3 regions of the Nonomuraea sp. NPDC049480 genome follow, and region 2 is predicted to be linked to each of the others. Evidence: riboswitches for the same ligand, from Rfam matches in the RefSeq annotation. Region 2 holds a riboswitch; each other region holds the start of a gene.
The links. Region 2 has a riboswitch for cobalamin ahead of ACIBX3_RS55065 (ribonucleoside-diphosphate reductase subunit alpha). Riboswitches for the same ligand answer to the same signal wherever they lie in the genome.

Region 1 (10,095 bases), on a different contig from region 2:
AGCGGGCGGGAAGCCGGCCCGCCGTCGTCGCCACCGCCTGGCCCGTCGGCAGGCCCTTGCCGTAGCGGGAGGCCCGCAACTTCCTGCAATCCTCCAGGATCTCCGGCCCGCCGCGGCGGTGGATCGCGCCGTCCACGCCCCCGCCACCCATGAGCGAGGAGTTGGCCGCGTTCACGATGGCGTCCACCTGCTGCTCGGTGATGTCGCCTTGGATCAGAGTGATGTCCATCACTTCGACCCTAGCCGGAGTCAGGGACGCGGCGCAGCAGGTACGTGTCCATGATCCAGCCCTTGCGGGCCCTGGCATCGGCGCGGAGCTCCCGGATGCGGTCGCCGACCTCGGCCACCGGGCCGGACACCAGGATCTCGTCGGGGGTGCCCAGGTAGGCGCCCCAGTGGATGTGGAAGTCGTCGAGGCCCGCGAAGGAGCAGTGGGCGTCCAGCATGACCACCACGTCGTCGGCCGTGGGGCCGTCCTCGGCCAGGCGGCGGCCGGTGGTCAGGTGCACGGGCCTGCCGACCTGGGTGAGGCTGGTGCGGTGGCGGGCGGTCAGCGCGGCCACGCTGCTGATGCCGGGGATCACCTCGTAGTCGAAGGTGACGTTTCCGCGGCTCAGGATGTCTTCGACGATGGCCAGCGTGCTGTCGTACACGCCGGGGTCGCCCCACACCAGGAACGCCCCGGTCTGGTCCTCGGCCAGTTCGTCGCGGATGAGCGACTCGCAGGCCAGCGCGCGGCGGGAGCGCCAGTCCTCGACCGCGGCGGCATAGGCCGGGCCGGGGGTGGTGCGATCGCGCTCGGGGTCGCGCGCCTCGGCGATCCGGTACGGCGGGCGGCCGTGCCGCTCGATCAGGTCCAGCCGGAGGCGTATCAGGTCCTGCTTGACCTCGCCCTTGTCGACGATGAAGAACACGTCGGCGGCGGCGATGGCCTTGGCCGCCTGGAGGGTGAGATGGTCGGGATCACCGGCGCCGATGCCGATGACGAGTAGCCGCTTCACCCGCATGAGTCTGCCAGACCTGCGGTTATACGATATGCCTCGCAAATCACCCAAGGAGGCTCGTGAACCTGGTCGAGCAGGGCGCCGTGTTCGCCGCGTTCTGGCAGGAGCGGCACCTGTGCACGCTGTCCACGGCGCGTCCAAGCGGGCCGCCGCACGTCGTGCCGGTGGGCGCGACCCTGGATCTGGAGACCGGCGTCGCCCGGGTGATCACGTCGGGGAACTCGTACAAGGCCAGGCTCATCGGCGCGTCCGGCGCGCTGGTCGCGCTCTGCCAGGTGGACGGCCGGTGGTGGTCGACGCTGGAGGGGCGGGCCGTGCTGCGTACCGAGCCGGAGCAGGTGGCGGACGCCGAGCGCCGCTACGCCGCCCGCTACAAGCCGCCCCGGCCCAACCCGGCGCGGGTGGTGGTGGAGATCCAGGTGACGCGCGTGCTGGGCAACGTGTGATCACCGTCGTCGGCATCGGGGCGGACGGCTGGGACGGGCTGTCCGCCGGGGCGCGGCGGGCGCTGGAGGCCGCCGAGGTGCTCATGGGGTCCGCGCGGCAGCTCGACCTCGTGCCCTCCGCCGCCGAACGGGTGGCGTGGCCGTCGCCGCTGCTCCCGGCGCTGCCCGGGCTCGTGGAGCGGTACACCGGGCGCGAGGTGTGCGTGCTGGCCAGCGGCGATCCGATGTTCTACGGCATCGGCTCCACGCTGGTGCGGCTGCTGGGTGCGGCGCGGGTCCAGGTGATCCCGCATCTGTCGTCGTTGTCGCTGGCGTGCGCGCGGCTGGGGTGGCCGGTGGAGCAGGTGGACGTGGTCAGCCTGGTGGGGCGTCCGCCGGCCGCGCTGAACGCCGCGATCCTGCCCGGGCGGCGCGTCCTCGTGCTGGGGGCCGGCCCGTCTCTTGTCGCGGGACTGGTGATCGGGCTCGGGTACGGACCGAGCCCGATGACGGTCCTGTCGGATCTCGGCGCGGCATCGGAGTCGATCCGGGGAGGAACGGCCGAGGCGTGGGCCGGGATCTCGTCGTCCGAGGCGGGCACCGTGCCGTCCGCTCTGAACGTGATCGCCCTCGAGTGCGTCGCCGGTCACGGCGCCGAGCCGCTCGCCCGCGTTCCCGGGCTGCCGGACGCGGCGTTCGAGCACGACGGGCAGCTCACCAAGCGGGAGGTCAGGGCCGTCAGCCTGTCGCGGCTGGCGCCGCTGCCCGGGGAGCTGCTGTGGGACGTCGGCGCGGGCGCGGGCAGCATCGCCATCGAGTGGATGCGCAGCCACCCCTCGAACGCCGCCGTGGCGGTCGAGAGCCGGGCGGACCGGGCCGCCGCCGTCCGCCGCAACGCCGACCGGCTCGGGGTGCCGTCGTTGCGGGTCGTGGAGGGCAGGGCGCCCGAGGCGCTGGCGGGGCTGGCCGCGCCGGACGCGGTGTTCGTCGGCGGCGGCGCCACCGTGCCCGGGATGCTGGAGACCTGCTGGGCGGCGCTGCGGCCGGGCGGCAGACTCGTGGTGAACGCCGTCACCGTGGAGTCGGAGGCCGTGCTCGCCGCTTGGTACGCCAAGCTCGGCGGCGATCTGGTGCGCCTGGCCGTGCAGCGGGCCTCGCCCGTCGGCGGGTTCACCGGCTGGCGGGCCGCGATGCCCGTGACCGTGTGGTCGATCACCAGGGAGGACGTGCCGTGACCGTGTACTTCATCGGGGCGGGCCCCGGCGCCGCGGACCTGATCACGCTGCGCGGGCTGCGGCGGCTGGAGTCGTCGCCGGTGTGCCTGTACGCGGGCTCGCTGGTGCCCCGTGAGCTGCTGGAGTCCTGCCCGGCGGGGGCCAGGCTGGTGGACACGGCGAACCTGACGCTGGACGAGATCGTGGCGGAGCTGCTCACCGCGCACCGCGCCGGGCTGGACGTGGCGCGCCTGCATTCCGGGGACCCGTCGGTGTTCAGCGCGGTGGCCGAGCAGATGCGCAGGCTGGACGCGCTCGGGGTGCCGTACGAGGTGGTGCCGGGGGTGCCGGCGTTCGCGGCGGCGGCGGCCGCGCTGAGCAGGGAGCTGACCGTGCCCGGCGTCGGCCAGACGGTCATCCTGACCCGCACGTCGGCACGGGCCACGCCGATGCCCGAGGGCGAGGACCTGGCCACGCTGGGCGCGAGCCGGGCCACGATGGTGCTGCACCTGGCCGTGCAGCGGATCGACGCGGTGGTGGCGGAGCTGCTGCCCGCGTACGGGTCCGACTGCCCGGTCGCGGTGGTGGCGCGGGCGAGCCGGGCCGACGAGGTCGTCCTGCGCGGCACGCTGGCGGACATCGCCGGGAAGGTCCGAGAGGCGGGGATCCGGCGGACGGCCGTGATCGTCGTCGGGCGGGTGTTGTCGGCGTCGCAGTTCCCCGACAGCCATCTCTACAGCTCGGAGAGGGCACGGGCATGAGGCGGGTCCTGAGCCCGGGAACGCGCGGGATCATGGCGTGAAGCGGGTCCTGATCCTGGGTGGCACGGCCGAGGCGCGGGCGCTGGCCGCCGAGCTGATCGCCGATCCCGGCGTCCACGTCGTGTCGTCGCTGGCCGGGCGGGTGAGCAAGCCGCGCCTGCCGGTGGGCGAGGTGCGGCAGGGTGGGTTCGGAGGGGCGGCCGGGCTGGAGGCTTTCCTGGCCGGCGAGAAGATCGACGCCATGGTGGACGCCACCCACCCCTTCGCGGCGCGGATGACCGCGTCGGCGGCCGAGGCGGCGGCGAGGTCGGGCGTGCCGCTGCTGGTCCTGCGCCGGCCGGGCTGGCAGGAGGGGCCGGGAGACTCCTGGCAGCGGGTCGCGTCCCTGCACGAGGCCGCGGCCCGGTTGCGCGCCCCGATGCGGGTGTTCCTCACCACCGGGCGGCGGAGCCTGCCGGTCTTCACGGGGCTGCCCGGCGTGTGGCTGCTGGCCAGGTCGGTCGATCCGCCGGAGCCGCCGGTCCCGGACGACGTCCACGTGCTGCTCGACCGCGGTCCCTACACCGTCGACGGCGAGCTGGCCCTCATCCGCGAGCACCGTCTGGACGTGCTGGTCACCAAGGACAGCGGCGGCCGGCTGACCGCCGCCAAGCTCGTCGCCGCCCGCGAGCTCGGCCTACCGGTGATCATGGTGAACCGGCCGCCGCTGCCGCCCGGCGTCCGGCTGGTGGACACCGTGGCGGCCGCGGCCGCCTGGGCTCAGGAATAGCGGCGCGGCGTGTAGACGACGCCGCGATCCGTCACCTTCGTCGTCGACGACCCGACGATCAGCAGGCAGCGCATGTCCACCTGCGAGGTGTCCAGCTCGCCGAGCGTCGTGACGGTGACGCTCTCCTCGGCCCCGCCCACGTCGCGTCCGATCACCACGGGTGTGCCGGGGTCGCGGTGTTCGAGCAGCACGTCCCGGGCCGCGCCGAGCTGCCACGTACGGCTGCGCGAGGCCGGGTTGTACAGCGCCAGCACCAGATCCGCCCGCGCCGCGGCGGCCAGCCGATCGGCCACCACCTCCCACGGCTTGAGCAGGTCGGACAGCGACAGCACGCAGTAGTCGTGGCCGAGCGGCGCACCCGCCCTGCTCGCCACCGCCTGGGCCGCGGTCAGCCCGGGCACGATCCGCACCGGCACGTCGGGGAACCCGGCCGCCGCCTCCTCCAGCACCGCGCTGGCCATCGCGAACACGCCCGGATCGCCCGACGACACCACGGCCACCCGCGCGCCGCCCCTGGCCAGCTCAAGCGCGTGCCTGGCGCGCTCGGCCTCGACCCGGTTGTCGGTGCGGTGGCGGCGCTGTCGCGGGTTCGGCGCCACCCGGTCCACGTACGGGCCGTACCCGACCAGGTCGGTCGCCGCCGCCAGCGCCTCCTGCGCCTCCGGCGTGAGCCACGGCCGACCCGCCGGGCCCAGCCCCACCACGGCCACCTCGCCCCGCCCCTCCGTCGCCGGCGGCTCGGCGACGAAGGTCCGCTCGGCCGGGCTGGCGAGCAGGGCCAGCGAGAAGTACGGGACGCCGTCGGGGTCCACGTCCTTGAGCGGCGCGACACGCTCGGCGCCCATGGTGGCGCGCTCGACGTACCAGGCGTCGTCCAGCCGCCCGGCCTCCGCCAGGGCGTCGCGGACCTTCTCGAACGTCCTGCCCAGCTTCAGCACCGCTGCCGAGTCGGTACCGCGCAGCCGCTCGGCCAGCGCCTCGGCGGGCAGAGTGCCCGGCAGCACGGTCAGCACCTCGTCCCGCTCCACCAGCGGCCGTCCCAGCACGGCGGAGGCGGCGCTGACCGAGGTCACGCCGGGCACCACCTCGGTCGGGTAGCGGTGGGCGAGCCGCTTGTGCATGTGCATGTAGGAGCCGTAGAACAGCGGGTCGCCCTCGCTCAGCACGACCACGGTCCGGCCCGCGTCCAGGTGCGCGGCCAGGCGTTCCGCGCAGTCGGCGTAGAAGTCGTCGAGCGCGCCCTGGTACCCGCCGGGGTGGTCGGTGGTCTCCGTGGTCAGCGGGTAGAGCAGGAGCTCCTCGATCTGGCCTTCCCGCATGTACGGCAGGGCGATCGAGCGGGCGATGCTGCGGCCGTGCCTGGCGGCGTGGTACGCGATCACGTCCGCCTCGCCGATCAGCCGGGCCGTCTTGACCGTGACCAGCTCCGGATCGCCCGGGCCCAGTCCGACCCCGTACAGCCGTCCCGTCATCGCCGTCACTCCGTTTCGTTCGCGATGGCGTTGACCGCCGCCGCCGTCATCGCACTGCCGCCGCGGCGCCCGTGCACCACCAGGTATTCCAGGTCGCTGTCCGCCAGGGCTCGCTTGGACTCGGACGCGCCGATGAAGCCGACCGGCACGCCGAGCACCGCCGCCGGCCGGCCCGCGCCCTCGGCGACCAGTTCCAGCAGCCGGAACAGCGCGGTCGGCGCGTTGCCCATGGCCACCACCGCGCCGTCCAGGCGGTCGCGCCACAACTCCAGGGCGGCGGCGCTGCGCGTGGTCCCGAGGCGTTCGGCCAGCTCAGGCACTCGTGGATCTTGTAACGTGCACACGACGTCATTGGCTGCCGGCAGCCTCCGTCTGGTCACGCCGGATGCGACCATCATGGCGTCGCACAGGATGGGCGCGCCGCCACGCATCGCCGCGCGGGCCGCGGACACGACCTGGGGCGACCAGGCGAGGTCGGTGACGAGGTCGGTCATGCCGCAGGCGTGGATCATCCGTACCGCGACCTGGGCCACGTCCGGGGGCATCCCGGTGAGATCGGTCTCAGCGCGGATGGTCGCGAACGAGCGCCGGTAGATCTCGGCGCCGTCGCGGATGTAGTCGGTCACTGATGCCTTTCCTCGTATCCGGTGGCGGTGGCCACCATCTGGACGACCCGGCCACGCGGGAGCCCGCACCGCCGCTCGCAACCGGCCCAGTGCACGGGTGCCGGGGGCGGGCCGTCCAGAGCCGCCACCCAGCGCCTTGCGTCCTCCTGCACGTCGGCCAGCGATTTCGCGCATCCGGGACGGCCGGTGCACGCGCTCACCCCGGCCCAGGGCGATCCGGGGTCGGTCGCCAGCCCGGCCGTCTCCAGCGCCTGTGCCGCCCGGTCCGCTGCCGTGGGTGCCAGGTCCAGCAGCACGACGGTCCGCCACGGGGTGAACCGGATGGGCACGCCGTCGCCCGTGGAGGCCGCGCCGGTCGAGTCGCCCGCCTCGACGCCGGACGTGGGCGCGGCCGCCTGGTCGGCGGACGTCGCCGCGTCGGCGATGGCGTGCGCCTGGGCGGGGGAAAGGCGCCCGAGCGGCACCACGGCCTCCAGCGCCACGCGGCCGTCCTGTTGCGCGATGCGTCCCGCGTGCCGCTCGAACGCCCCCGGCCCGCCGTCCTGAGGCGGTCGTGCCGATGCGGCGGGCCGGGGGTTCGGGTCCGCATCCGCCTGCGGGCGGGACACGGTGCCGGTGGCGCGGAGGCGTTCGGCGATCCGGGCCCCGCCGTCCTCCAGGTCCGCGATCCGCCACGCCGCCCGGTCGCGGTCGGAGAGCCCGCGTTCCCGCTCGTCGAGGAAGACCTCGGCGGCGGCGATCAGGTGCTGGACCGCTGATCCCACCGGCACCGTCAGGCCGGCGTCGCAGCCCGCGAGCAGCAGCCGGCCGCCCGTGGCCCCAGGCATGAACGTGACGTCGGCCCCGAGAGCCCGCGTGTCCCCCGTCCCGTCGTCCACCGCGAACAGGAACCGCCCCGGCAGCTCAGCCAGCCGGGGCCGCGCGCACAAAGCCAGGTCCAGGGCCTCCACCAGGGGCTGCGTGCCCAGGAGCCCGATGCGGCCGCCGAGTGGCGAGGCGACGATGTTGCGTACGCGCTCGTGCGCCGCCGACGGCAGCAGTCCCGCGGCCGCGATCCGCTCGGCGAAGGCGGCCGGCGATCGCAGTCCCCGCACCTGGACGTTCGCCCGAGACGTCAGCTCGATCACGCCTGAGCCCAGGTCCACAGCGCAGGACGCCAGCTCGCGGAGCTGCCCGGCGGAGATCGCGCCGCCGGGCAGGCGGACGCGGGCGAGAGGCCCGTCGGCGGCCTCGTGCACCTGGAGCGCGCCGGGGCAGGCGTCGGGGCGCGCACGCCCGGCGGTTCCGGATATGTCGGCTTCTATGTCGGCTATGGACACGAAGAGGATGCTAACGCCAGTTCTGGCGGGGGTCTCTTCTGTCGTAGGCTCCTCGGTAGACGATGGCAAAGGGAGGAAGCCGGTGCGAATCCGGCGCGGTCCCGCCACTGTGACCGGGGAGCGAACCCCACCGCAGGCCACTGCCCGGCGACGGGCGGGAAGGCCGGGGTGAGCGGCGATCCGGGAGCCAGGAGACTCCTGCCGTCGCAACACCCGCGACCGGGGCGAGGACCCCGAGGGAGGATTGCGCCGTGTCTGGGGACACCCGTACCGTCCTGCTGCTCTCGACCTCCGACACCGACCTGCTGAGCGCCCGCGCCAGCCGTGCGGCCTACCACCTCGGCAACCCGGCCAGGCTGGACCCCGATGACCTGCCCGGCCTGCTGGAGGGCGCCGACCTGGTGGTGGTGCGCCTGCTCGGCGGCCGCCGCGCCTGGGCGGAAGGGCTCGACGCGCTGCTGGCCGGGCCTCGTCCCGTCGTGGTGCTGGGCGGCGAGCAGGCGCCGGACGCCGAGCTGATGGAGCTGTCCACGGTGAGCGGCGGCGTCTGCGCCGACGCGCACGCGTACCTCGCGCACGGCGGGCCCGCCAACCTGGCCGAGCTGCACGCCTTCCTGTCGGACACCGTCCTGCTGACCGGGCGTGGATTCGCGCCGCCCGCGCCCACGCCCTCCTGGGGGCTGCTGGAGCGCGAGGCGAGGTCGCGGCGGGGACCCGTGATCGGCGTGCTGTACTACCGGGCGCATCACATGGCGGGCAACACCGCGTTCGTCGAGACGCTCTGCGCCGCCGTCGAGGAGGCGGGCGGTCAGGCGCTGCCGGTCTTCTGCTCCTCCTTACGGACCGCCGACCCCGAGCTGCTCGACACGCTGCGGGCCGCCGACGCGCTGGTGGTGACCGTGCTCGCGGCGGGCGGCTCGCGTCCGGCCACCGCGGGCGCGGGCGGCGACGACGAGGCGTGGGACGTGGGCGCGCTGGCCGCGCTCGACGTGCCGATCCTGCAGGGGCTCTGCCTGACCACCAGCCGGCAGGCGTGGAACGAGAACGACGACGGCCTCTCACCCCTGGACGCCGCCTCGCAGGTGGCCATCCCCGAGTTCGACGGGCGCATCATCACCGTCCCGTTCTCGTTCAAGGAGATCGATCGGGACGGGCTGACCGTCTACGTCGCCGACGCCGAGCGGGCTGCCCGGGTGGCGGGCATCGCGGTGCGGCACGGCCTGCTCAGGCACACTCCGCCTGCCGAGCGGCGGCTGGTCGTGATGTTGTCGGCGTACCCGACCAAGCACTCCCGGGTGGGCAACGCGGTCGGCCTGGACACCCCGGCCAGCACCGTACGCCTGCTGGCCCGGCTCGCCGAGTCGGGCTACGACCTGGGCGAAGGCTTTCCCGGCGTGGCCGAGCAGGACGGTGACGCGCTCATCCACGCGCTGATCGCCGCGGGCGGCCAGGACCAGGACTGGCTGACCGAGGAGCATCTGGCGGGCAATCCGGTACGCATCTCCGCCACCTCGTACGAACGCTGGTACCGAACCCTCCCCGACGACCTCCGAGCCGAGATCGAGCGGCACTGGGGACCGCCCCCGGGCGAGCTGTTCGTCCACGACGGCGACATCGTCCTGGCCGCGCTGCGGGCCGGGAATGTGGTGGTGATGGTGCAGCCGCCGCGCGGCTTCGGCGACAACCCGATCGCGATCTACCACGACCCCGACCTGCCGCCCAGCCACCACTACCTGGCCGCCTACCGCTGGCTGTCGGCCGAATTCGCGGGCTCCGGCGCGCACGCGATGGTGCATGTGGGCAAGCACGGCAACCTGGAGTGGCTGCCGGGCAAGTCGGCGGGCATGTCCGCCTCGTGCGGCACCGACGCGGCCATCGGCGACCTGCCGCTGATCTACCCGTTCCTGGTGAACGACCCGGGCGAGGGCACGCAGGCCAAGCGGCGGGCGCACGCGGTGCTGGTGGACCACATGGTGCCGCCGATGGCGCGGGCGGAGACGTACGGGGACATCGCCCGGCTGGAGCAGCTCCTGGACGAGCACGCCTCGATCGCCGCCATGGACCCGGCCAAGCTGCCCGCGATCCGGGCGCAGATCTGGACGCTGATCCAGGCGGCGCGGCTCGATCACGATCTGGGGCTGGCGGATCGGCCGCACGACACCGAGTTCGACGATTTCCTGCTGCACGTGGACGGGTGGCTGTGCGAGGTCAAGGACGCGCAGATCCGCGACGGCCTGCACGTGCTCGGGCAGGCGCCTGCCGGTTCGGTCCGGGTGGATCTGGTGCTGGCGATGCTGCGGGCCAGGCAGATGTGGGCAGGCCGCGAATCCCTCCCCGGCCTGCGCGAGGCCCTCGGGCTGGCCGAGGACGGGACGGCCGGGGTCGCGGTCGTGGACCGGGCCGAGGCGACCGCCCGCGCTCTGGTGGAGGGGATGGAGGCGCGGGGATGGGCGGTGGAGGCGGCGGCGGAGGTCGCCCGCACCGTCGGGGCGCACCCCGACGCGG
Region 2 (10,095 bases):
GGTGCCGGCCGCTCTCGGCGGCCAGGTCGGCCGAGGTGTCGTACGCGGCCAGCGCGATCTCCTCGGCGATCCGCGTGGACAGCGCGAGAGCCCGCGGCGAGTCGAACGGGAGCCGCAGCGTGAAGAACACGTCGGCCAGTCCCATCACGCCGAGCCCGATCGGCCGCCACCGCTTGTTGGCCGCCTCGGCCTCGGGCGTCGGGTAGAAGCCCAGGTCGATGGTGCGGTCGAGGAAGCGCACGGCCGTGCGCACGGTGCGGCGCAGCCGCTCCCAGTCCATGCCCTCACCTGGGTCCCCGCCGGCCAGGTGAGCAGCCAGATTGACCGAGCCGAGGTTGCACACGGCCGTCTCGGCGTCGCTGGTGACCTCGAGGATCTCGGTGCACAGGTTGGACAGGTGGATGACGTTCTCGGGGCGGGCGGTCTGGTTGGAGGTGCGGTTGGCGGCGTCCTTGAACGTCATCCAGCCGTTGCCGGTCTGGGCGAGGGTGCGCATCATGCGGCCGTACAGGGTCCGCGCGGGGATCTGCCGGACATATCGCTTATCGGCCTCATAGGCCCGGTACGCCGCCGTGAAGGCGTCCCCGTACAGGTCCGTGAGGTCGGGCACCTCCTGCGGGTCGAACAGCGACCAGACCTCGTCGGCCTCCACCCGGCGCATGAACTCGTCGGGCACCCAGTTGGCCAGGTTGAGGTTGTGGGTGCGGCGGGCGTCCTCGCCGGTGTTGTCACGCAGCTCCAGGAACTCCTCGATGTCGGCGTGCCACGTCTCCAGGTAGACGCAGGCCGCGCCCTTGCGCCGCCCGCCCTGGTTGACCGCCGCGACCGAGGAGTCGAGCGTGCGCAGCCACGGGACGATGCCGTTGGAGTGGCCGTTCGTGCCGCGGATCAGGGAGCCGCGCGAGCGCACCCGGGTCCAGGAGATGCCGATGCCGCCGGCGTACTTGGACAGCCGGGCGACCTGGCCGTACCGGTCGTAGATCGCCTCCAGCTCGTCGCGCGGCGAGTCGAGCAGGAAGCACGACGACAGCTGCGGCCGGCGCGCGCCCGCGTTGAACAGCGTGGGCGAGCTGGGCAGGTACGACAGCGTGGACATCAGCGCGTACAGCTCGGCGGCCTCGGCCACCGTCTCCGACAGGCCGCAGGCCACCCGCAGGAAGAAGTGCTGCGGCCGCTCCAGCACCGCCCGCGTCTCGGGGTGGCGCAGCAGGTAGCGATCGTAGACGGTGCGCAGGCCGAAGTACTCGAACCGGCCGTCGGCCGCTTCCGACACCAGCGCGTCCAGCTCGGCGGCGTGCGCGGCGACGAACGCGGCCAGCCCGTCCTGGATCAGCCCGGCCGCGTGGGTGGCGGCGATCGACTCGGAGAACGACCGCACCCCGTGGCCGGCCGCCTCGTCGGCGATCTCCTCGGCCAGGAGCCGGGCGGCGATCCGGGAGTTGGCGGGATCGGCGATCACCCGGGCGGCGGCCTCCTCGATGGCCAGCCGGCGGTCGGCCTGCGACCTTCCTGCGGCCCCGGCCTGCGCCTCCTCAACGACCTGCGTCACGTGCTCTCTCCTCGCGAGCTCTTGCCTGGCGAGGGCACGCGAGAGCAGGCGGCAAGCCGCGGCGCTCCCCCGGCCCTCCCTCGAGGCCATGGACAGTCACGCCGCTGGCAGGTCTTCGGGCTCGCGGGCGTGCTCAATGGCTCCTACTGGCCGTCGCTTCCCAGATCGCTCCAGTGCTCATGACGGCGGTCGTTCCCGCTCACCGCTGCGGGGCAGCCCCGGAATCGCACCGGGTTCCCTTTTGCTCCGCCTCCAGGAGGCGAACCAGCGACGATCAGGATCCTACATCTAGTGGCCGTTCCCGCAACCAGTCCCGCATGTTGTGGCCTTGGTCGCGTCGACCAGCCCGAGGTCCCGCAGCACGGCACGCGTGCGCTCGGCCTCGGAGGCGAGCCACAGCACGAAGTCGTCGCCGCCGAGCGGGATCGAGACCCACCCGGCCGCCCGGCAGGCAGCCTGCCAGCCGGGAGAGCCGGTCACGGCCTCGCACATGCGGACGGCCGACTCACGGCTTTCGTCCGGCATGTCGTCGGGGCCGAAGGCGCCCGACCAGTCGGCGAAGTCGACGCGCACGCCGGACTCCAGCAGCGTCGGCGCGTCGAGGCCGGGGACCCGGCCGGCCGCGGACACCGCCAGCGCCCGCACCCGGCCGCCGGCGATGCTCTCGCGCCAGTCGGCGAACGGCCCGGCGGCGGCCGCGGCCTTGCCGGACAGCAGTGCCACCACGGCCTCCTGGCTGCTGGGGTAGCCGGTGTAGTCGACCTGCCTGGTGTCGGCGCCGAGCCCCTTGGCGATCAGGCCGAACAGCAGGTGGGCGGGCTCCCCCTGCGGCCCGCCGGCCAGCAGTGTCTGCCCTGGCCGGGCGAGCAGGTGGGCGCCGAACGCGTCGAAGTCCTTGAAGCGGGAGTTCGCGGGCACGACGACGACCTCGACCTCGCCGGCGAGCCTGGACAGCGGGGTGGTGACGTCGAGGAGCGTCTGGCCGTTGTTCAGCTCGGCGGCGGCCAGGGCGGGCAGGCCGGTCACGGTGATCTTCGTGCCGGCGGCGGTCTCGTATCCGGCCGCGCGGGCCGCGCTGACGAACGCCTGCCCGACCTTGCTCCAGCGGCGCCCGCCCGGGTTGATCGAGAACGCCGCGCGCAGGCCGGTGACGTGCTCCACTCCACAGCCGGCCGCGCACACGGCCGCGCCGAGCCCCCATGCGAAGAACCGCCGACGGCGCATGTGCCTCTCCCCCGAGCTTCGCGAGTTCCCCCTTACCCTAAGTTATTTACGCATTACAGAGAGATACACATGCGCGTCACGCCAAGCCTCGCGCCCGAAATATCGCGCTTTATTTGATCAAATGGCCTGTTTTTTTGCCACGCCCGCCATAAGCGACGACGGCAGCGACCAGTCCCCCACCAATTTGGGCCGGTCAGGCCGCCAGTCGACAGCCTGTACGAGCCCCGGCGGGTCCAGCGCGAAGTCTCCGAAAAAGGCGCGGATCTCGGCAGGCGTGCGGTCGGCTCCCGCGGCGGACGTGGACGTGCCGCGGTTGGCGCCCCGGGCGCGCTCGTCGTCGTCCAGGCGGCCCATCGTGGTGGCGTGGCTGATCACCAAGTGGCTGCCCGGCGCCACCCGCTCGCGCAGCCGGGCCACCGCCTCCTGCGGCCGCGCCGAGTCGGGCACGAAGTGCAGGATCGACACCAGCAGCACCCCGACCGGCTTGTCCAGGTCGAGGAACATTCCGGCCTTGGCCAGCACGTCGTCGGCGTCGAGGAAATCGGCCTCGACGAAGGCCGCCCTGCTCGGATCACCGAGCAGGGCCCTGGAGTGCGCGGCCACGACGGGGTCGTGATCGACATAGACGACCCGGGCAACGGGAGCGACCTCGTGCGCGCTGCCCTGGGTCGGCAGCCCGCTGCCCAAGTCGAGGAACTGGCGAACGCCCGCGGCGGCCACGTAGCGCACGGCGCGCTGAAGGAAGGCCCGGTTGGCGCGGGCCAGCGGGACCGCCTCCGGGATCAGCTCCGCGAGCTGCTCGATGGCCTGGCGGTCGACCGCGAAGTTGTCCTTCCCGCCGAGCATGTAGTCGTACATGCGTGCGAGATTGGGCCGTTGTTGGTCGAACTGCCGCACAGTATTGAATTTATGTCGTCTTCAGCCGGATAACGAGGTTTGAGGCTGAATTGACGTCAATTACTCGACCGTAACGCTCTTGGCGAGATTACGCGGCTTGTCCACGTCGCGGCCGAGCGCGACCGCCGCGTGGTATGCGAGCAACTGGAGCGGGATCGTGAGCAGGATGGGGTCGAGCTCGATCTCGTTCTTGGGGATCACGATGACGTCGTCGGCCAGCTTGGCCTCCGGCTCGCGGTGGCCCACCATGAGCACCCGGCCCCCGCGGGCGCGGATCTCGCCGAGCGTGGTGAGGTTCTTGTCGAGCAGCTCGTCGTCGGGGACGACCGCGACCGTCGGCATGTCGGGGCCGATCAGGGCGAGCGGGCCGTGCTTGAGCTCGCTGGCCGGGTAAGCCTCGGCGTGCACGTACGAGATCTCCTTGAGCTTCTGCGCGCCCTCCCTGGCCACCGGGTAGCCGCGCACCCGGCCGACGAACATCATGCTCGCGTGCGTGGCGTACTTCTGCGCCAGCTCGGCGATCTTGTCGCTCTGGGTGAGGATGTCCTCGATCTGCCCGGGCAGCCGGCGCAGACCCTCCACGATGCGCCGCCCGTCGGCCGGCGACAGGTCACGCACCCGGCCCAGGTGCAGCGCCAGCAGCGCGAACGCCACCGCGGTCGAGCTGAACGCCTTGGTCGAGGCCACCGAGACCTCGGGCCCCGCGTGCAGATAGATGCCGCCGTCGACCTCGCGGGCGATGGCGCTGCCCACGGCGTTGACGATGCCGATGACCCGGCCGCCCTTGCGCTTGAGCTCCTGTACGGCGGCGAGCGTGTCGTACGTCTCCCCCGACTGGCTGATCGCGACGTAGAGCGTGTCGGGGTCGACGACCGGGTTGCGGTAGCGGAACTCGCTGGCCGGCTCGGCGTCGGCCGGGATGCGCGCCAGCTCCTCGATGAGCTGCGCGCCGATCTGCCCCGAGTAGTACGCGGAACCGCAGCCGATGATCTTGACGCGGCGGAAGCCCCGCGTCTCGCGGGCGTCCATGTTCAGGCCGCCGAGGTGCGCCACGTGGAAACGCTCGTCGAGGCGGCCGCTCATGGTGCGGGTGATCGTCTCGGGCTGCTCGGAGATCTCCTTGAGCAGGTAGTGCTCGTAACCGCCGGTGTCGTAGTGGCCGGCGTCCCAGTCGACGGTCAGCGGCTCCTTGGCCGTCTCGCGCGCGTCGCTGGCGAAGGTGTGGAAGCCGTCGGCCTTGAGCACGGCCAGCTCGCCGTCCTCCAGGTGCACGACCTGGCGCGTGTAACGGACCAGGGCGGCCACGTCGGACGCGGCGAACATCTCCTTCTCGCCGATGCCGAGCACGATCGGGCTGCCGTTGCGCGCCACGACCACCTCGCCGGGCCGCTCGGCGTCGATGACGGCGATGCCGTACGTGCCGACGATGCTCTTGAGCGTCTTCCTGACCGCCTCCTCGAGGGAGTCGTTCTCGTCGACCGCGTTGGCGATCAGGTGGGCGAGCACCTCGGTGTCGGTCTCGGAGGCGAACTCGACGCCGTCGGCGACCAGCTTGGCGCGCAGCTCGCCGGCGTTCTCGATGATGCCGTTGTGCACGACCGCGATGCGCTGGTCGGACGACAGGTGCGGGTGGGCGTTCTCGTCGCTCGGCACGCCGTGCGTGGCCCACCGGGTGTGCCCGATGCCGAGGCCGCCCTTGAACCTGGCCGGCACGACCTTGGCCAGGTCGGCCACCCGGCCCTTGCACTTGCGGACCTTCAGTCCTTTGTTGGACACCACGATCCCGGCCGAGTCGTAGCCTCGGTACTCAAGCCGCGCCATGCCCTCCAGCAGGATGGGCGCGGCGTCCTTGGGGCCTACGTAGGCCACGATTCCGCACATCGAGGTCTCCTCCGCTTTATCCGTAGACAATCCTGCGGAGCTGTCGGAGTGACAGCTCCGGCGCGGCCACCCGCCGGCCGCGTAACTCGGCGGCGATCCTGGGGAAGATCTCGTCGTTGGTGCGCCCGCGCGTCTTCAGCTCGCCGTGGCGGCGCCGCACGAACTCCTCGGTGGACTCGGAGAAGTACGACAGCACGTCGGCGACCACGCGGGCGGCCTCTCCGGGACCGAGGGGGCTCGTCCTGGTGAGGTGGGCGATGAGATCTTCGTAAGGATGCCGTGCCGTGGACACAGAGGAGGACACTACGCATCTGGAACGAGACACGCCAACATCCTGCCCGATATCGGGCAGGGTTTAACTCCAGAGGATGCCCGCGCGGCCCATGCCCCGCCTGAAACGTCCCGCCGCGAACCTCACGAGTCTCATCTGACCCGTCTGACACATCCCTTTCTGGGAATCGTTACGTTGAGTAGTCGCATCGTGACGTTCTACGGGGAGATGTCATGCGCCTCTGGCTCGCCGCCATTTTGACCGCCGGCGCGCTCACCGCGCCTGGGGAGGATCTCGCGTCGAGGGCCTCCACGCCGCTCGCCTCGGGACGGCAGGACGATTTCGCCGCCGCCGCGCGTGAGTTCGGGGTGCCGGTGAGCGTGCTGCTCGGGGTCGCCTATCTGGGTTCCCGATGGGACGCGCACGGGGGGTGGCCGAGCACCGCCGGCGGGTACGGGCCGATGCACCTGGTGGACACGATCCCCGTGGCCGCCTCGGCGATCGGGGACGCACTGGGAGACGCCCGGGGGGACGACGCCCGTCCCATGCCGCGCCGGCCCGCCGCTCCCCCGGCCGGGGCCCTGCGTGCGGCTTCGCCGCCTGCGACGCTGCCCGAGGCCGGGCGGCTGGCCGGGGTCGAGCCCGCCCGGCTGCGCGACGATCCGGCCGCGAACATCCGCGCCGGCGCCGCACTGCTCTCCTCCTACCAGGGCCGTCCCAGCACCGACCCCGCCGACTGGTACGACGCGGTCGCCCGCTACTCGGGGGCGGACGATCCGGTCGCGGCGCGGCAGTTCGCGGACGAGGTGTTCGCGGTGATGAGGGAGGGGATGGAGCGGACGACCGACGACGGGCATCTGGTACGGCTCGACCCCGTTCCGGACCTGCGGCCTCCGCACACCGACGCGGAGAACAAGTCCTCAGGGCCCGCGGGGTTCCCAGGAGACGGCGCCGAGCAGGCGGACGACGGCACGCGACCTCCCGCCGACGCGCCGGCCGACGGCGGCACGCGACCTCCCGCCTACACGCCGGCGGACGGTGGCGCCCTGCCCGGCCTTGATGCGCCGGCGAATGCCGGCATGTGGTCCCCCACCGGTGGAGAGCCCGGCACCGGCGGCGACCCCGGCGCCACCGAGGGCTCCGACGACGGCGGGAGCCACCTCGACGGCGCGGAGCCGCGCACCGGGAACCAGATCGGGATGGGAGAAGGGCCCGGCACTGGGGACCAGATCGGGTTGGGAGAAGAGCCGGGCATCGGGGACCAGTCGGGGATGGGAGAGGAGCCGGGCGCCGGGGACGGGCCGGACGTCGGCGAGGAGAGCGCGGACGGTGACCCGGCCTCGGCGAAGGAGCCGCTCTCGCAGGGCGGATATGCCGAGCCCGCCGGGCCGCCGGTGCAGGGCGCCGGGCAGGCGGAGTGTCCCTCCTCCCTGGCCTGCGAATGGATGCCCGCCGCCTACCAGCGCTTCGGCAAGAAGAAGAACAAGGACTACGGCAATCACGACCGCATGATCCGGCCCCGGGACGTCGACTACATCGTCATCCACGACACCGAGGGCACGTACCAGGGCATCCCCTCCATGATCCGCAACCCGAAGTACGTGAGCTGGCACTACACGATCCGCTCCCGGGACGGACATGTCGCCCAGCACGTGGCGACGAAGGACATCGCCTGGCACGCGGGCAACTGGGACGTCAACACCCGGTCGATCGGCATCGAGCACGAGGGCTACCTGGCCAAGGGCGGGACGTGGTACACGGAGGCGATGTACCGGGCCTCGGCCAAGCTCGTCAGGTATCTGGCCGACGAACACGGCATCCCGCTCAACCGCGCCCACATCCTCGGCCACGACAACGTGCCGGGCACCACCCCGAAAACCGTCCCCGGCATGCACGAGGACCCCGGCCCGTACTGGGACTGGGCCCACTACTTCGACCTGATGAAGAGGCCGCTGAGGGGGGTGAAGGACGGGGACTCCGTCATGATCCGCCCGTCGTACCACGCCAACCGGCCCCGCTTCACCGGCTGTGAGACCACCAGGGCCGGCAAGCGGTGCTCGCCGCACGGCGCCGCCACGGTCTGGCTGCACACGGCGCCGAGCGAGAGCGCCCCGCTGGTCACGGACGTGGGCAAGCACGGGAACAAGCCCAGCTCGTACAGCGTGTACGACCACGCCGCGCGCGCCTCGACGGGCCAGCGCTTCGCCGTCGCGGCGCGGCAGGGGGACTGGACGGCGATCTGGTACCTGGGGCAGAAGGCGTGGTTCCACAATCCGGCCTCCGAGCCCACCGCCGTCCCCGCCGAGGGGCCCCTGGTCACACCCTTGAGACCCGGCACCAAGGTGTACGGCCGGGCGTATCCCGAGAAGTCCGCCTACACGCGGGCGACGTACCAGCCGCTGACGCCGCTCCAGTACAAGATCGGCCCGGGGCAGACGTACACGGTGGGCGACACGATCACCGGCTCCTACTACGCGGCGGACGCGTTCAGCCCGTCCAAGCACGTCACCACCACGGGGAAGACCCGCTACCACCAGATCCAGCTGGGCCACCGGGTGATGTTCGTCATGGCGAAGGACGTGCGCGTGATCGGTTGAATTCGCCCTGCGAGCCGCTGAGTGCGCACGGACACTCCGCGGAGACGATATGGTTTTCCCGTGGCCCGGCGCACGTCGCCGGGGGTTCACGCGGAAGTGGCTCAGTGGTAGAGCATCACCTTGCCAAGGTGAGGGTCGCGGGTTCGAATCCCGTCTTCCGCTCGGAGCGAGACTCCTGGTGGAGTGGCCGAGAGGCGAGGCAGCGGCCTGCAAAGCCGTCTACACGGGTTCAAATCCCGTCTCCACCTCTGCGACCGGCGGACCCTCCGGGATCCGCTAAAGTAAGTGCAGTGCCATGCGGAAGTGGCTCAGTGGTAGAGCATCACCTTGCCAAGGTGAGGGTCGCGGGTTCGAATCCCGTCTTCCGCTCTGAGTTTCAACTCAATACGGACGATTAGCTCAGCGGGAGAGCGCTTCCCTGACACGGAAGAGGTCACTGGTTCAATCCCAGTATCGTCCACCACACCCAAGAGCCCCAGCCCACGGCCCATGCCGGGAGTCTGGGGTTTCTTGTTGTGCCGACCCTCACCCTGCGACGGCGCCATGGTGGCGCGACCGTAGGCGGCGGGTTCGACGACCGCGGACGCGTACTTCCTACCGCGCGCGCTGATTTCGCGCGGCCGCGGCCTGCCGGTGAAGGATCTCGTGCAACTCGGCCGAGCAGCGGGCCACCTCCGCCGTGTGCGCGCCGAAGGTTGCCCTGGCGCCGCTGCTGGCGGTGTGGATGGGCTTCGGACCGCAGCCGAAGGTCGTCATGGCGCTGCTGGTGTGCTTCTTCCCCGTCGTGCTGTCGGTGGCCAGCGGGCTGACTTCGACGCCGCCGGAGCTCGTGGAGCTGGCCAGGTCGCTGGACACGCCCCGGTGGCAGACGTTCGTCAAGATCCGCTTTCCCGGCGCGCTGCCGCAGATCTTCGTCGGGCTGAAGGTCGCCATGCCGCCGGCGTCGGTCGGGGCGGTGATCGGCGAGTTCAGCGCCGGGGACGCCGGGCTCGGGTTCGTGATCGTGCAGGCCGGGGGCAGTGCGGACACGGCGCTGGCGTTCGCGGCCATCGGGTTGCCCGGAGTCATGACCATCGGGCTGTTCTACGCCTTGGTGCTGGCCGAGCGCCTGCTGCTGCCCTGGGTCAGGGAGACGACGGCGATCCGCTGAGCGCCGTCCGGTCGCCACGCCACCGAAAACCCTCGTGCACGAGCCTATGGAACACCCTGGCACGCGGATGTCACGCCCCCTTGAGTAGGGGGCCGTGACACCGGGGGAGAGATGACCGAGGCGAGAGGTGTGCTGATCCGGGTGACCGGGTCCTTCGCGGTGGAGCGGGACGGGGTGCCGTGCCGGCGCGGGGTGGCCGGCGGGAAGACGCGGACGCTGCTGGGGCTGCTGGTGGCCGAGCGCGGCCGGGTGGTGACCGCGGAGCGGATCGTGCAGGCGCTGTGGCCGGCGCGCGGGCGGCCGCGGCGGCCGGTCGAGAACGTGGCGACGCTGGTCAGCCGGTTGCGCGGGACGCTGGGGACGGGGGTGGTGACGGGTGGGCGGCACGGGTACCGGCTTGGCGGCGCGCCTGACGTGCGCGTCGATCTGGACCTGGCCGCCGTGCTGGCCGGCGAGGCGGAGGCCCTGCTGAAGAGCGGGGAGCCGCGGGCGGCGGAGGTGGCGGCTGGGCGGGCGCTGGAGCTGC
Region 3 (10,095 bases), on a different contig from region 2:
CTTCTCCAGGATGGGGGCGCCGCCGCTGGAGCCCTTCGGGTATCCGACCACGACGGTCAGGGCCTGGCCGGGCGCGATGTTCTCCTGCTCGAAGTCGGCCTGGGTGGCGGAGTGGTCCATGGAGGCCGCCGTGCAGCCGATGGCCGAGGTCAGCTCTCCGGCGAAGCAGGACAGGTTCTGCACCTGGCCGGGGCCGTCCACCTTGACGGTGGCCTTGGCGACCTGCTGGTTCCAGCCGTTGACCGCGAACCAGCGCAGCTCTTCGACGCCGCCCGAGGTCGTCACCGTGCCCTTGACGTCGTACTCGACGGTCTGGCCCGTCACGGTGAGCACGTCGCCGTCGAGAGTGCCGCCCTTGACGTTCGAGATCTGGTAGACGCGGTCGTAGCTGTCGTCGTACCGCGTCCGGGTCATGAACGTCCGCTTGAGACCGCCCGACGCCCCGCTGATCTTCTCGACCACGTGCAGGGTGCCGTCCTTGCGGAGGGTCAGCGTCACGTCGTCCGTGATCCCCGCCCCTGCTGCCACGGCGGGGGTGGCGATCAACGCCAGAGCGGTGGCCGCCATGGCGGCCATCGTGCGTCTGATACCCATGGCGGGAAATCGTATCGGTTCGTCCCCCTAGAGGGTGATGCTGTTCGCGGCCGCTTGCACGCTCTCCGGTGCGGCGCCCTGACCGGGGTTCTCGAGCGCGAGCGCCTGGTTCTTGGCCACGAACGGGCGCATGCGCTCCTCGTACCGGTCGAACGCCGTGGCGGGGTCCGCGCCGAGCTCCTCCGCCAGCACATAAGCCCCCACCATGGCCAGGCTCGTCCCCTGCCCGGACAGCGGCGAGGCGCAGTAGCCCGCGTCGCCGACCAGCGTCACCCGGCCGGTCGACCAGCGCTCCATCGTCACCTGGGCCATGGTGTCGAAGTAGAAGTCGTCGGCCTTCCACATGGCCTCCAGCAACCTGGGGCCCTCCCAGCGCATGCCCGCGCAGTGCTCCTGGATGAGGCCCTTCTGCTGCTCGACGTCACGGTGGTCGTAAGCGATGGGACCGGCGGAGAAGCCCAGGTTGACCCGCATCACGGCCGGGTCCCTGTCGCCGAAGACGGCGCCGCCCACGCCGTCCTCGTAGTGCCAGGTCTGCCAGTGGTCCAGACCGAGGAAGTTGTCGGCGGTGAAGATGGACACGTACATGCCGAGATGCCGCAGGAAGCGCTCCTCCGGGCCGAAGGCCAGGCTCCGCACGTTGGAGTGCAGGCCGTCGGCGCCGATCACGTAGTCGTAGCGGTCCTGCCCGCCGCTCTCGAACGACACGTCCACACCGTCGGCATCCTGGGCGAGCGTGGCGATCGAGTCCCCGTAGCGGTAGTCGGCGTCGGTCGCGCCGATGAGGATCGCGTTCAGGTCGTCGCGCATGATCTCGACGTCCGGGCTGTCGAAGCGGCCGCCGCTGAGCGTCTCCTCGGTGCTGCGCATGATCTCATTGCCGTCGCCGTCCACCATGGACATGCCCCGCATGGTCGTCCGCAGGGCCCTGACCCGCTCCAGGACGCCCATCCGGTCGGCCACTGTCAGCGCGGCGCCCCTGATGTCGATGGCCTGGCCGCCCTTGCGGGGAGCCGGGGCCCGCTCGACGACCGTCACCTCGTACCCGTGCCGTCCCAGCCAGTAGGCCAGGACCGGACCACCGACGCTGGCGCCGGAGACGAGAACCTTCATGAGTTGCTCCTTCGTTGACGTTGTACGCAGAACTGAATGTACGCCGTACATACAGCAGGTAGCAACGGTATGCTGAGTCAATCTGTACTAGTACAGGAGGTCCATGTGAGCACCCCGCCCTACGCGCGCATCGCGGGCGACATCAAACGGCGCATCGCCGACGGCAGGCTGCGGCCCGGCGACCGGGTGCCGTCCACCAGACAGCTCGCCAGGGACTGGGACGTCGCCCTGGCCACCGCGGCCAAGGCGCTCACGGTCCTGGCGCAGGAGGGGGTCGTGGTCGCGGAGCCCCGGGTCGGGACGGTGGTGGCGGAGCCACGCGGAAAGGCGGCGCGACGTCCGGAAATATCCGGATATGCCGTGACGAGGGAGCGCATCGTGCGGGCGGCCATCGAGATCGCCGACGCCGAAGGGCTCTCCGAGGTGACCATGCGCGGCCTCGCCGAGCGGCTCGGGATGGCCACCATGTCCCTCTACCGCCATATCGGCAGCAAGGACGACCTCATCCTGCTGATGGTCGACACGGCGATCGAGGACTTCCCGCTCCCCGCGGACCCGCCGCCAGGGTGGCGGGCCGCGCTGGAGACGACCGCGCGCCTGCAGTGGGCCGCCTACCGCAGGCACCCGTGGCTGGCCGGGGTCACCTCGCTGATGAGGCCGCTGCCCTCGGCCGGCCTGATCAAGCACACGGAGTGGGCCATGGCGGCGCTCGCGGGCACCCGCCTCGACGCCACGACCAAGATGCACCTGCAGATCCTGGTCTACAGCTACGTCCAGGGCATCGCCGCCAACCTCGAGTTGGAGCGGCGGGCCCGCGCGGCCACGGGGCTCACCGACGAGGAGTGGATGAGCGCGCAGGAGGACCGCATGCGGGCGATCAGCCAGTCGGGACGCTACCCCGCCTTCGCCGAGTTCCTGGAGGACTTGGGCGAGTTCGATCTCGACCTCGACCGGCTCTTCGAGTTCGGGCTGCGCCCGCTGCTCGACGGGCTCGCCGGGCTGATCGACTAGGTGGGATACGTCTTGAGCGTGATGGCGTCGGCCGCCTCCCGGATCGGCTGCGTCAGCTCTGGAGGACGGCCGGCAGGCGTCGCACTAGTCGGAGATCTGGATCCGCAGGCGGCGGAAGCCGCGGCCCTTGCTCTCGATCTTGGCCACCTTGATGTGGCCGATCTGCTTGGTGGAGGCCACGTGGGTGCCGCCGTCCGCCTGCGTGTCCAGGCCGACGATGTCGACGATGCGCACGTCCTGGACGGTCTCCGGCACCAGGTTGGTGGCGGTGCGGATGATGTCGGGGATGGCGAAGGCCTCGGAGCGGGGCAGCACCTTCACGTCGATGCGCCGGTCGGCGACGATCTCGGCGTTGCAGGCCTCCTCGACCGCCTCCTTGAACCCCGGGGGCACCTCGGGCAGGTTGAAGTCCATCCGCGCGCTGAGCTCGTCCATGTTGCCGCCGGTGACCAGGCAGCCGTAGTCCCTGAACACCACTCCGCACAGCACGTGGAGGCCGGAGTGCGTACGCATGAGGGCCGAGCGACGCGCGTCGGCGACCGCGCCCTCGACCACGGTGCCCACCGGCGGGATCGGGTCGCCTTCCGCCGGGATGAGGGAGAGGTCGTCGCCCTTGCGCACCCCGACGATGCGGGTCTCCACGCCCTGCCAGATCAGCACTCCGTGGTCCGCCGGCTGGCCGCCGCCCCCGGGGTAGAAGGCGGACTTGCTGAGCACGATCCCTTCGGGCGTCGCGTCCAGCACGACGGCCTCGAAGTCGCGGAGGCCCTGGTCCGACAGTTCCAGCCGTTGGGTGCGTCCGTGGAGGTCGTAGGTCATGTCCGCAGCCTAGATGCTCCGGCGATCACCAGGGGCCGTACGGGCCGCTGTTGCCCCGGCCCATGCCCTTGACGGCGGGCTTGACGTCGACGATGTAGACGGTGGCGGCGATGACGGCCAGGATCGAGAACAGGCCGAGGCCGATGCCGATGAACTGGGGGTTGCCCATGGCCAGGGCGATCAGGAAGGCATCGAAGTACATCCACGCGCCCGCACCGGAGAACAGCGTCGCCAGGCCCGTGATGAGCAGCCAGAGATTCTTCTTCAGCTTGCCCGCCGAGATGAAGGCGTTGCCCGGCACGCGCACCGCGTGCACGAAAGCGTAGATCGACATGCCGAAGATGACGGCGGCGAGCACCATGAAGAGAAGGTTGAAGACGCCGTTGATCATGCTCATGTTGTCAGCTCCGCCCAACGCGCAATGAATCGGTCCCCAGCCTAATAGGAGCGACCGGCAACCGGGCAACCCGAAGCGAAAAGGCCCGCCTCCACAGGAGACGGGCCTTCCCGTTCGACCTCAGGCCTTGGCCTTGGGGGTGCGGGTCGTGCGCGTGGTCTTCTTGACGGGCTCGGCGACGGGCGGCTCGGCGGCCTCCGACACTTCCTCAAGCTCCAGCGCGGCCTCGCCGGTGGCCTGGCTGACGACCTTGCGGCCGCGCGAGGCGAAGTCCTCGTAGACCTCGGTGGCCTTGTGGGTCAGCTGGTCGGCGTACTCGCGGGCCTTCTCGGGGAACTCCCTGGCGAAGCCCTCGGCCTTGTCGGCGGCGGCGCGGGTGCGCTCGGGCAGCTCCCTGGTGAGCTCGAAGCGGCGGGACTGGAGCTTGCGCAGCTGCTCGGGCAGCTCGCGCAGCTTCTCGACGGCGTAGTCGCCGGCGCCTGCGACCGCGTAGAACGGCTTGGACTCGGTGAGCTTCTTGACCTCGGTGGCGAGCGTCATGGGTTAACCTTCCTTGGTTTCCTGGGTGACGTTGCCGTTGCTTGGGGTCGCCGCGAAGGGCTCAAGAGCGGCGAGAAACTCCTCGGGCAGCGGCTGTTCGTCGTCCGGTTCGGAGTCGTGCTGAGGGCGGGCGTTCTGGGAGGTCTGCTCGTCCTCGGCGCGCTTCTCCTTGCGGAACGACTCATAAATGTCGATCAACACCTGGCGTTGCCGCTCGGTGAGATCCGTGTCGGCCCTGATCGCACTGATCACGTCGCTGGGCGGTTCGCGGTCATCGATGAGACCCGCCTGCACGTAGAGCGCCTGCGAGGAGATGCGCAGACCCTTGGCGATCTGGTTGAGGATCTCCGCGCTCGGCTTGCGCAGCCCGCGTTCGATCTGGCTGAGGTAGGGGTTGGAGACCCCGGCAGCCGCGGCGAGCTGGCGCAGCGAGATCTTCGCCTGCTGCCGCTGCTCACGGATGTACTCGCCGATCGAACCGACTTTGGGTAGTGCCATACCCATAGTCTGCCTCCCGCTGCTTGCAATTGCAAACGCGGTGGTTAACTGCAGCAAGCATTAGACCTGGATAATCCAGAGGAACGTCGCAGCGGTGACCAACATCACAGAGAGCGCGATATATCCGTAACGCACGGACGCGGCCAGCTCAGGACCCGGCTTGACCAGGCGATCCACCCGGGCCATGACGTTGTGGGCGTGCACGCCCAGCATGCCGTGGGGAGTCGGCATGGCCCCGGCCGTGCCGAACCTGAGCAGCGCCGTGGCCAGCCGCCGCGGCGAGCAGTAGCGGCGGGCGCGGTCGTCGGCCGCCATCTCGATCAGCAGCTCCACCTGCGCCTGTGCGTCGGCCACGACCTTCGACCAGGGAAGTGCCCGGCGCAGCGCCGCGAACGGCAGCAGGACCAGATCATGCCGCTCGCGTACGTGCGCGACCTCGTGCGCCAGCACCGCCGCCAGCTCGTCCTGCGACAGCAACTTCCGCGCGCCCTCGCTGACGACGACCTGCGAGCGCAGACCCGGCACGCAGTACGCGGCCGCGCTCGGGTGGTCGAGCACCCGCACCCCCGGCATGGCGGGGTCGTCGTGGGCGATCAGCGCGAGCAGCATGCGGTGCCGCCGCCGAGCCCGCAGCGCCTGCACGCCGGCGGTGAGCAGCACCACGATCAGCACGGCGAGCGCGGTGATGCCCGCGATCATGGCCAGCACGTGCAGGGCGTCCCAGCGGGCGAGCGGCGTCTCACCGCGCGCGAACGCGATCAGCCCCATCAGCACGCCCATGTCGTACGGCTGGACCGCGTACGCCAGCATCGCGCCCGTCGTCGCCAGCCCCCAGGCCACGCCCAGGGACTGCCAGAGAATGATGGCCAGCCGGGGCGCGCGCGAGGTCCACCGGGCCGTCGTGAAACGCCAGGAGCCAACCGCGCACGCCGTGGCGAGCGCTGCCAGCGCCACTGCCGTGATCACTCTTCCTCCAGCTCCGTGAGGGCTCTGCGCAGAATCTCCGCCTCCGGGCCCGACACGGCCTGGGCGAAGCGGGTGAGGGCGGCCGACCGGTCGCCCGTCAGATCCAAGGCTTCAAGCATAAGCTCGGCGATGTACGCGTCGCGGCTTTCCGCCGGCTCATATCTCCACGCGCGGCCGTCGCGGGTCCGCTGCAGGAATCCCTTGCGGGTGAGGCGATCGAGGACGGTCATCACCGTGGTCGGGGCGAGGTCGCGGTCGGCGATGAGCCTTCCGACCTCGCGGGCGGTCAGCGCACCGCTCTCCGCCCAGAGAATGTCCATGATGCTGCGCTCAAGCTCGCCAAGACCCTTCACGTCCTTCAGGGTAGCTCTACAAAGCGTCGAGCTGATATCCGGGTGCTCGATATCACAGGCTCGCCGCCGGGGTCACGTCATTGACGCTAACAGGAGGAAGGGATACATTCCGGAAGATTTCACGGTTGTCCAAGGGAAATCCGGTGAGATGCCGGTGCGGACGCGCCACTGTATCCGGGACGTTGATCCCGGGAGCCAGGTCGCTTGGCCGGCCGTGACCTCGTTGCCGGGACGCGTCATCCCAGAGGAGGCTGTATGAGTGGCCTGTCCACTCCGACCACGATTCCCCTTTTCCGCCTGCGGTTGTGGCTGCTCGCCGTGCCGGTGCTGCTGCTGATCGCCTACTTGGTGCTGATGGACAACGGAGCCATCTCGCAGACAGGCGCCTACCTGCATGAGCTCATGCACGACGGGCGCCACCTGCTCGGCGTGCCCTGCCACTAGGCGCGCTTTGTGATACGCACCCTGCTGGTCAGGGGCCTGCTCCTGGGCCTTCTGGCCGGCCTGATCGCGGGCGCCTTCGCCTTCGCCTTCGGGGAACCGCGGGTGGAGAGCGCGATCGCGCTGGAAAACGCCGGCGCGGATCACGCCCTCGGCGGGGAGGCTCACGAGCACGGCGAAGAGGCGCTCGTCTCCCGGCCGGTGCAGCGGGCCGGGCTCTTCCTCGCCACCGGCCTGTACGGGCTCGCCGTGGGCGGGGTCTTCGCCCTGGTGTACGCGGCCCTGCGCGGGCGGGTCGGCCCCCGGTCGGAGGGTGGGCTGGCGCTCGCCGCAGCGGGGACGGCCTTCGCAGCGGTCATCCTCATACCGTTCCTGAAATATCCAGCCAACCCGCCCGCCGTCGGCGACCCCGACACCATCAACGACCGGACCCTCCTGTACGTCGTGATGATCGCCGTCGGCCTGGCCGCGACGGCGATCGCCGTGGCCACCGCCCGGCACGTCACGGCAGGGCCCTGGGCCAGGTGGAGCGCGGCCGTCGCAGCCTTCCTCGTGCCGGTGGCGGCGGCGTGGTGGCTGCTCCCGGCGGTCGACGAGGTGCCCGACGGGTTTCCCGCCACGCTCCTGTGGGAGTTCAGGCTCGCCTCGCTCGGCACGCAGCTGGTCTTCTGGACGGCGCTCGGCGTGTTGTTCGGATGGGCGAGCGAACGGGCGGCGCGCCGTTCCGCCCCGATGAGTTGAGCGGGGTGCTGTTCGTCCGGCATGCGACCACGGCGGCGATGCGTGCTGCCTGCTTTCCCGCCGGTGACGAGGACGCCGACGCGGCGAGCCTGGCCAGAGCCGCCGCTGTCCTCGCGCCGCCGACCGGTTCCTGGGCGGCCGGCGCCGGGGTGGCCGATGTCGCGGTGGCCGGTGACAGCGTGGCCGGTGACAGCGTGGCCGGTGACAGCGTGGCCGGTGCCGGCGCGGTGGCGTGGGTCGCGCCTGCGGCCGCCGCGCGGCAGACCGCCGCGGCCGCAGGCCTGGTGGCGGGCGTGGTTCCGGCCCTCGCGGAGGCGGACTGCGGACGGTGGCGCGGGCTGCCGTACGAGCAGGTCGCCCGGGAGGAGCCGGACGCGCTGGCTCGGTGGCTGGCCGACCCGCACGCGGCGCCACACGGCGGCGAGAGCCTGGCCGACCTGGCGGCGAGGGTGGCGAGCTGGCTCGACTCGGTGTGCGCCCAGGACGAGGCGGTGGGTGTCGCGCCCCAGCGTGCTCCGGGACGCGGCGGCCCCAAGGCGGTCGTGGTCTGCGATGTTGGCGTCATCCGGGCGGCGCTCGGCCATGCCCTGGGCCTGGAACCGTCCCGTACCGCCCGTTTCGATCTCGCGCCGCTGTCCGTGACCGAGCTGACCGCCACGCGCGACGGCTGGCGGGTCGCCCACGTCAACCGGAAGGTCCTGTTTTGATCGTCACGTATCCGTTCAGCGCGGTCGTCGGGCTCGGCGACCTCAAGCTGGCCCTGGTGCTCAACGCGGTCTCGCCGCGGGTGGGCGGCGTACTCGTACGCGGTGAGAAGGGCACCGCCAAGTCCACCATCGTGCGTGCGCTGGCCGCCCAGCTCCCCGCCGTGACGGTCGTGCCCGGGTGCCGGTTCGCCTGCGACCCCGGCGCGCCGGACGGCGGATGCCCGGACGGCCCGCACGAACCCGGAGTACAGGGGCTCGGCCGTCCGGCCGCGCTGGTGGAGCTGCCGGTCGGGGCGTCCGAGGACCGCCTGGTCGGCTCGCTCGACGTGGAACGGGCGCTGACGGAGGGGGTGAAGGCGTTCGAGCCCGGCCTGCTGGCCGCCGCCCATCGCGGCGTGTTGTACGTGGACGAGGTCAACCTGCTCCACGACCACCTCGTGGACCTGCTGCTCGACGCGGCCGCCATGGGGATCTGCTACGTGGAACGGGAGTCCGTGTCGGTACGGCACGCCGCCAGGTTCCTGCTGGTCGGGACCATGAACCCGGAGGAGGGCGAGCTGCGGCCGCAGCTGCTGGACAGGTTCGGGCTGACCGTCGAGGTGAAGGCGTCCAGGGATCCCGGGGAGCGCGCGGAGGTCGTGCGGCGGCGGCTGGCCTTCGACGCCGGCCCTGAGGCGTTCGCGGCCCGGTGGACGGCCGAGGAGTCGGCGCTGGCGACCAGGATCGCCCAGGCCAGGGCCCGGGTGCCCGGCGTACGGCTGCCGGACGCGCGCCTGCGGCAGATCGCCACGGTGTGCGCCGCGTTCGAGGTGGACGGGTTGCGGGCCGACCTCGTCACGGCCAACGCCGCCATCGCTCACGCGGCCTGGTCGGGCCGGGACGTGGTGACCACCGATGACGTACGCGCGGCGGCCCGCCTGTCGCTGCCGCACCGGCGCCGCCGCGACCCGTTCGACGCGCCGGGGCTGGACGAGGCGCTGCTGGACGAACTGCTGGCGAGCACGTCGGGAGACGACGACCCGGACGACCCCGGCGGCGGGGACGGCTCCCCGGATGCCGCGCCACCCGGCTGGGACGGCGATATGCCTGGGGAGGGGCAGCCGTTCGATCCATCGGCGTCCGGCACCGGGGCGGCCGCTCCTCAGGAAGGCACCGGGGCGGCCGGTCCTCAGGAAGGCGGTGGGCAGGAGTCGGGCGGGGCCGATGAGGGTGCCGGGCCGCGATCGGCCGCCGGCGGCGGCTCGGCGGGTGAAGGGCCTGGGCGGGTGGCCGCGGCCGGGACGCCGTACCGCGTTCCTCTGATCCAGGTGCCCGGGCTGGGCGAAGGGGCGGCGGGGCGGCGGTCCAGAGCGCGTACGGCGCGCGGCCGGGCCACCGGCGCGCGGCGGCCCGCCGGGCGGGTGCGGGACCTGCACCTGGCGGCGACGTTGCGGGCGGCGGCGCCCTATCAGGCGGTGCGCGGGCGTACCGGGACCGGGCTGGTGCTGCGCGGGGACGATCTGCGTGAGGTGGTGCGCGAGGGCAGGGAGGGCAATCTCGTCCTCTTCGTCGTGGACGCGAGCGGATCGATGGCGGCGCGCAAGCGGATGACCGCGGTCAAGACGGCGGTGCTGAGTCTGCTGCTCGACGCCTACCAGCGGCGCGACAAGATCGGGCTGGTCACCTTCAGGGGCGCGACCGCCGAGGTGGCGCTGCCGCCGACCTCGTCCGTGGAGGCGGGCGCGGCCCGGCTGCGCTCGCTGCCGACCGGAGGCCGTACGCCTCTGGCGGCCGGCCTGGTGCGGGCGGCCGAGGTCCTCCGCCTGGAGCGGCTGCGCGATCCTGCCAGGCGGCCGCTGCTGGTGCTGGTGACCGATGGGCGTGTGACGGCGGGCGGCGACGTGGACCGGGCCGCCGCCCTGCTGGAGGGTACGGC

Region 1: another riboswitch for cobalamin. It lies ahead of cobN (cobaltochelatase subunit CobN); the one in region 2 lies ahead of ACIBX3_RS55065 (ribonucleoside-diphosphate reductase subunit alpha).
Region 3: another riboswitch for cobalamin. It lies ahead of ACIBX3_RS42600 (CbtB-domain containing protein); the one in region 2 lies ahead of ACIBX3_RS55065 (ribonucleoside-diphosphate reductase subunit alpha).

The regions. Positions count from the first base shown of each region.
Region 1 covers NZ_JBITMD010000020.1:139,701-149,795, forward strand. Annotated here, with positions in the region: gene ACIBX3_RS42525 (O-acetyl-ADP-ribose deacetylase) at 1-229, opposite strand, end outside; gene cobF (precorrin-6A synthase (deacetylating)) at 240-1,007, opposite strand; gene ACIBX3_RS42535 (pyridoxamine 5'-phosphate oxidase family protein) at 1,064-1,450, shown strand; gene cbiE (precorrin-6y C5,15-methyltransferase (decarboxylating) subunit CbiE) at 1,447-2,664, shown strand; gene cobM (precorrin-4 C(11)-methyltransferase) at 2,661-3,404, shown strand; gene ACIBX3_RS42550 (cobalt-precorrin-6A reductase) at 3,442-4,173, shown strand; gene ACIBX3_RS42555 (precorrin-2 C(20)-methyltransferase) at 4,164-5,645, opposite strand; gene ACIBX3_RS42560 (precorrin-8X methylmutase) at 5,651-6,271, opposite strand; gene ACIBX3_RS42565 (precorrin-3B synthase) at 6,268-7,590, opposite strand; cobalamin riboswitch at 7,619-7,807, shown strand; gene cobN (cobaltochelatase subunit CobN) at 7,842-10,095, shown strand, end outside.
Region 2 covers NZ_JBITMD010000038.1:27,857-37,951, reverse strand. Annotated here, with positions in the region: gene ACIBX3_RS55065 (ribonucleoside-diphosphate reductase subunit alpha) at 1-1,549, opposite strand, end outside; cobalamin riboswitch at 1,638-1,833, opposite strand; gene ACIBX3_RS55060 (tripartite tricarboxylate transporter substrate-binding protein) at 1,838-2,773, opposite strand; gene ACIBX3_RS55055 (SAM-dependent methyltransferase) at 2,891-3,670, opposite strand; gene glmS (glutamine--fructose-6-phosphate transaminase (isomerizing)) at 3,731-5,551, opposite strand; gene ACIBX3_RS55045 (hypothetical protein) at 5,568-5,843, opposite strand; gene ACIBX3_RS55040 (N-acetylmuramoyl-L-alanine amidase) at 6,056-8,419, shown strand; tRNA gene ACIBX3_RS55035 (tRNA-Gly) at 8,510-8,581, shown strand; tRNA gene ACIBX3_RS55030 (tRNA-Cys) at 8,597-8,667, shown strand; tRNA gene ACIBX3_RS55025 (tRNA-Gly) at 8,717-8,788, shown strand; tRNA gene ACIBX3_RS55020 (tRNA-Val) at 8,808-8,882, shown strand; gene ACIBX3_RS55015 (ABC transporter permease) at 9,099-9,569, shown strand; gene ACIBX3_RS55010 (AAA family ATPase) at 9,681-10,095, shown strand, end outside.
Region 3 covers NZ_JBITMD010000020.1:153,234-163,328, reverse strand. Annotated here, with positions in the region: gene ACIBX3_RS42645 (DUF2207 domain-containing protein) at 1-594, opposite strand, end outside; gene ACIBX3_RS42640 (FAD-dependent monooxygenase) at 622-1,707, opposite strand; gene ACIBX3_RS42635 (TetR/AcrR family transcriptional regulator C-terminal domain-containing protein) at 1,813-2,718, shown strand; gene ACIBX3_RS42630 (alanyl-tRNA editing protein) at 2,803-3,537, opposite strand; gene ACIBX3_RS42625 (DUF2516 family protein) at 3,563-3,934, opposite strand; gene ACIBX3_RS42620 (hypothetical protein) at 4,055-4,474, opposite strand; gene ACIBX3_RS42615 (helix-turn-helix domain-containing protein) at 4,478-4,972, opposite strand; gene ACIBX3_RS42610 (M56 family metallopeptidase) at 5,033-5,938, opposite strand; gene ACIBX3_RS42605 (BlaI/MecI/CopY family transcriptional regulator) at 5,935-6,291, opposite strand; adenosylcobalamin (AdoCbl) riboswitch at 6,399-6,545, shown strand; gene ACIBX3_RS42600 (CbtB-domain containing protein) at 6,547-6,735, shown strand; gene ACIBX3_RS42595 (CbtA family protein) at 6,745-7,473, shown strand; gene ACIBX3_RS42590 (histidine phosphatase family protein) at 7,428-8,180, shown strand; gene ACIBX3_RS42585 (magnesium chelatase subunit D family protein) at 8,177-10,095, shown strand, end outside.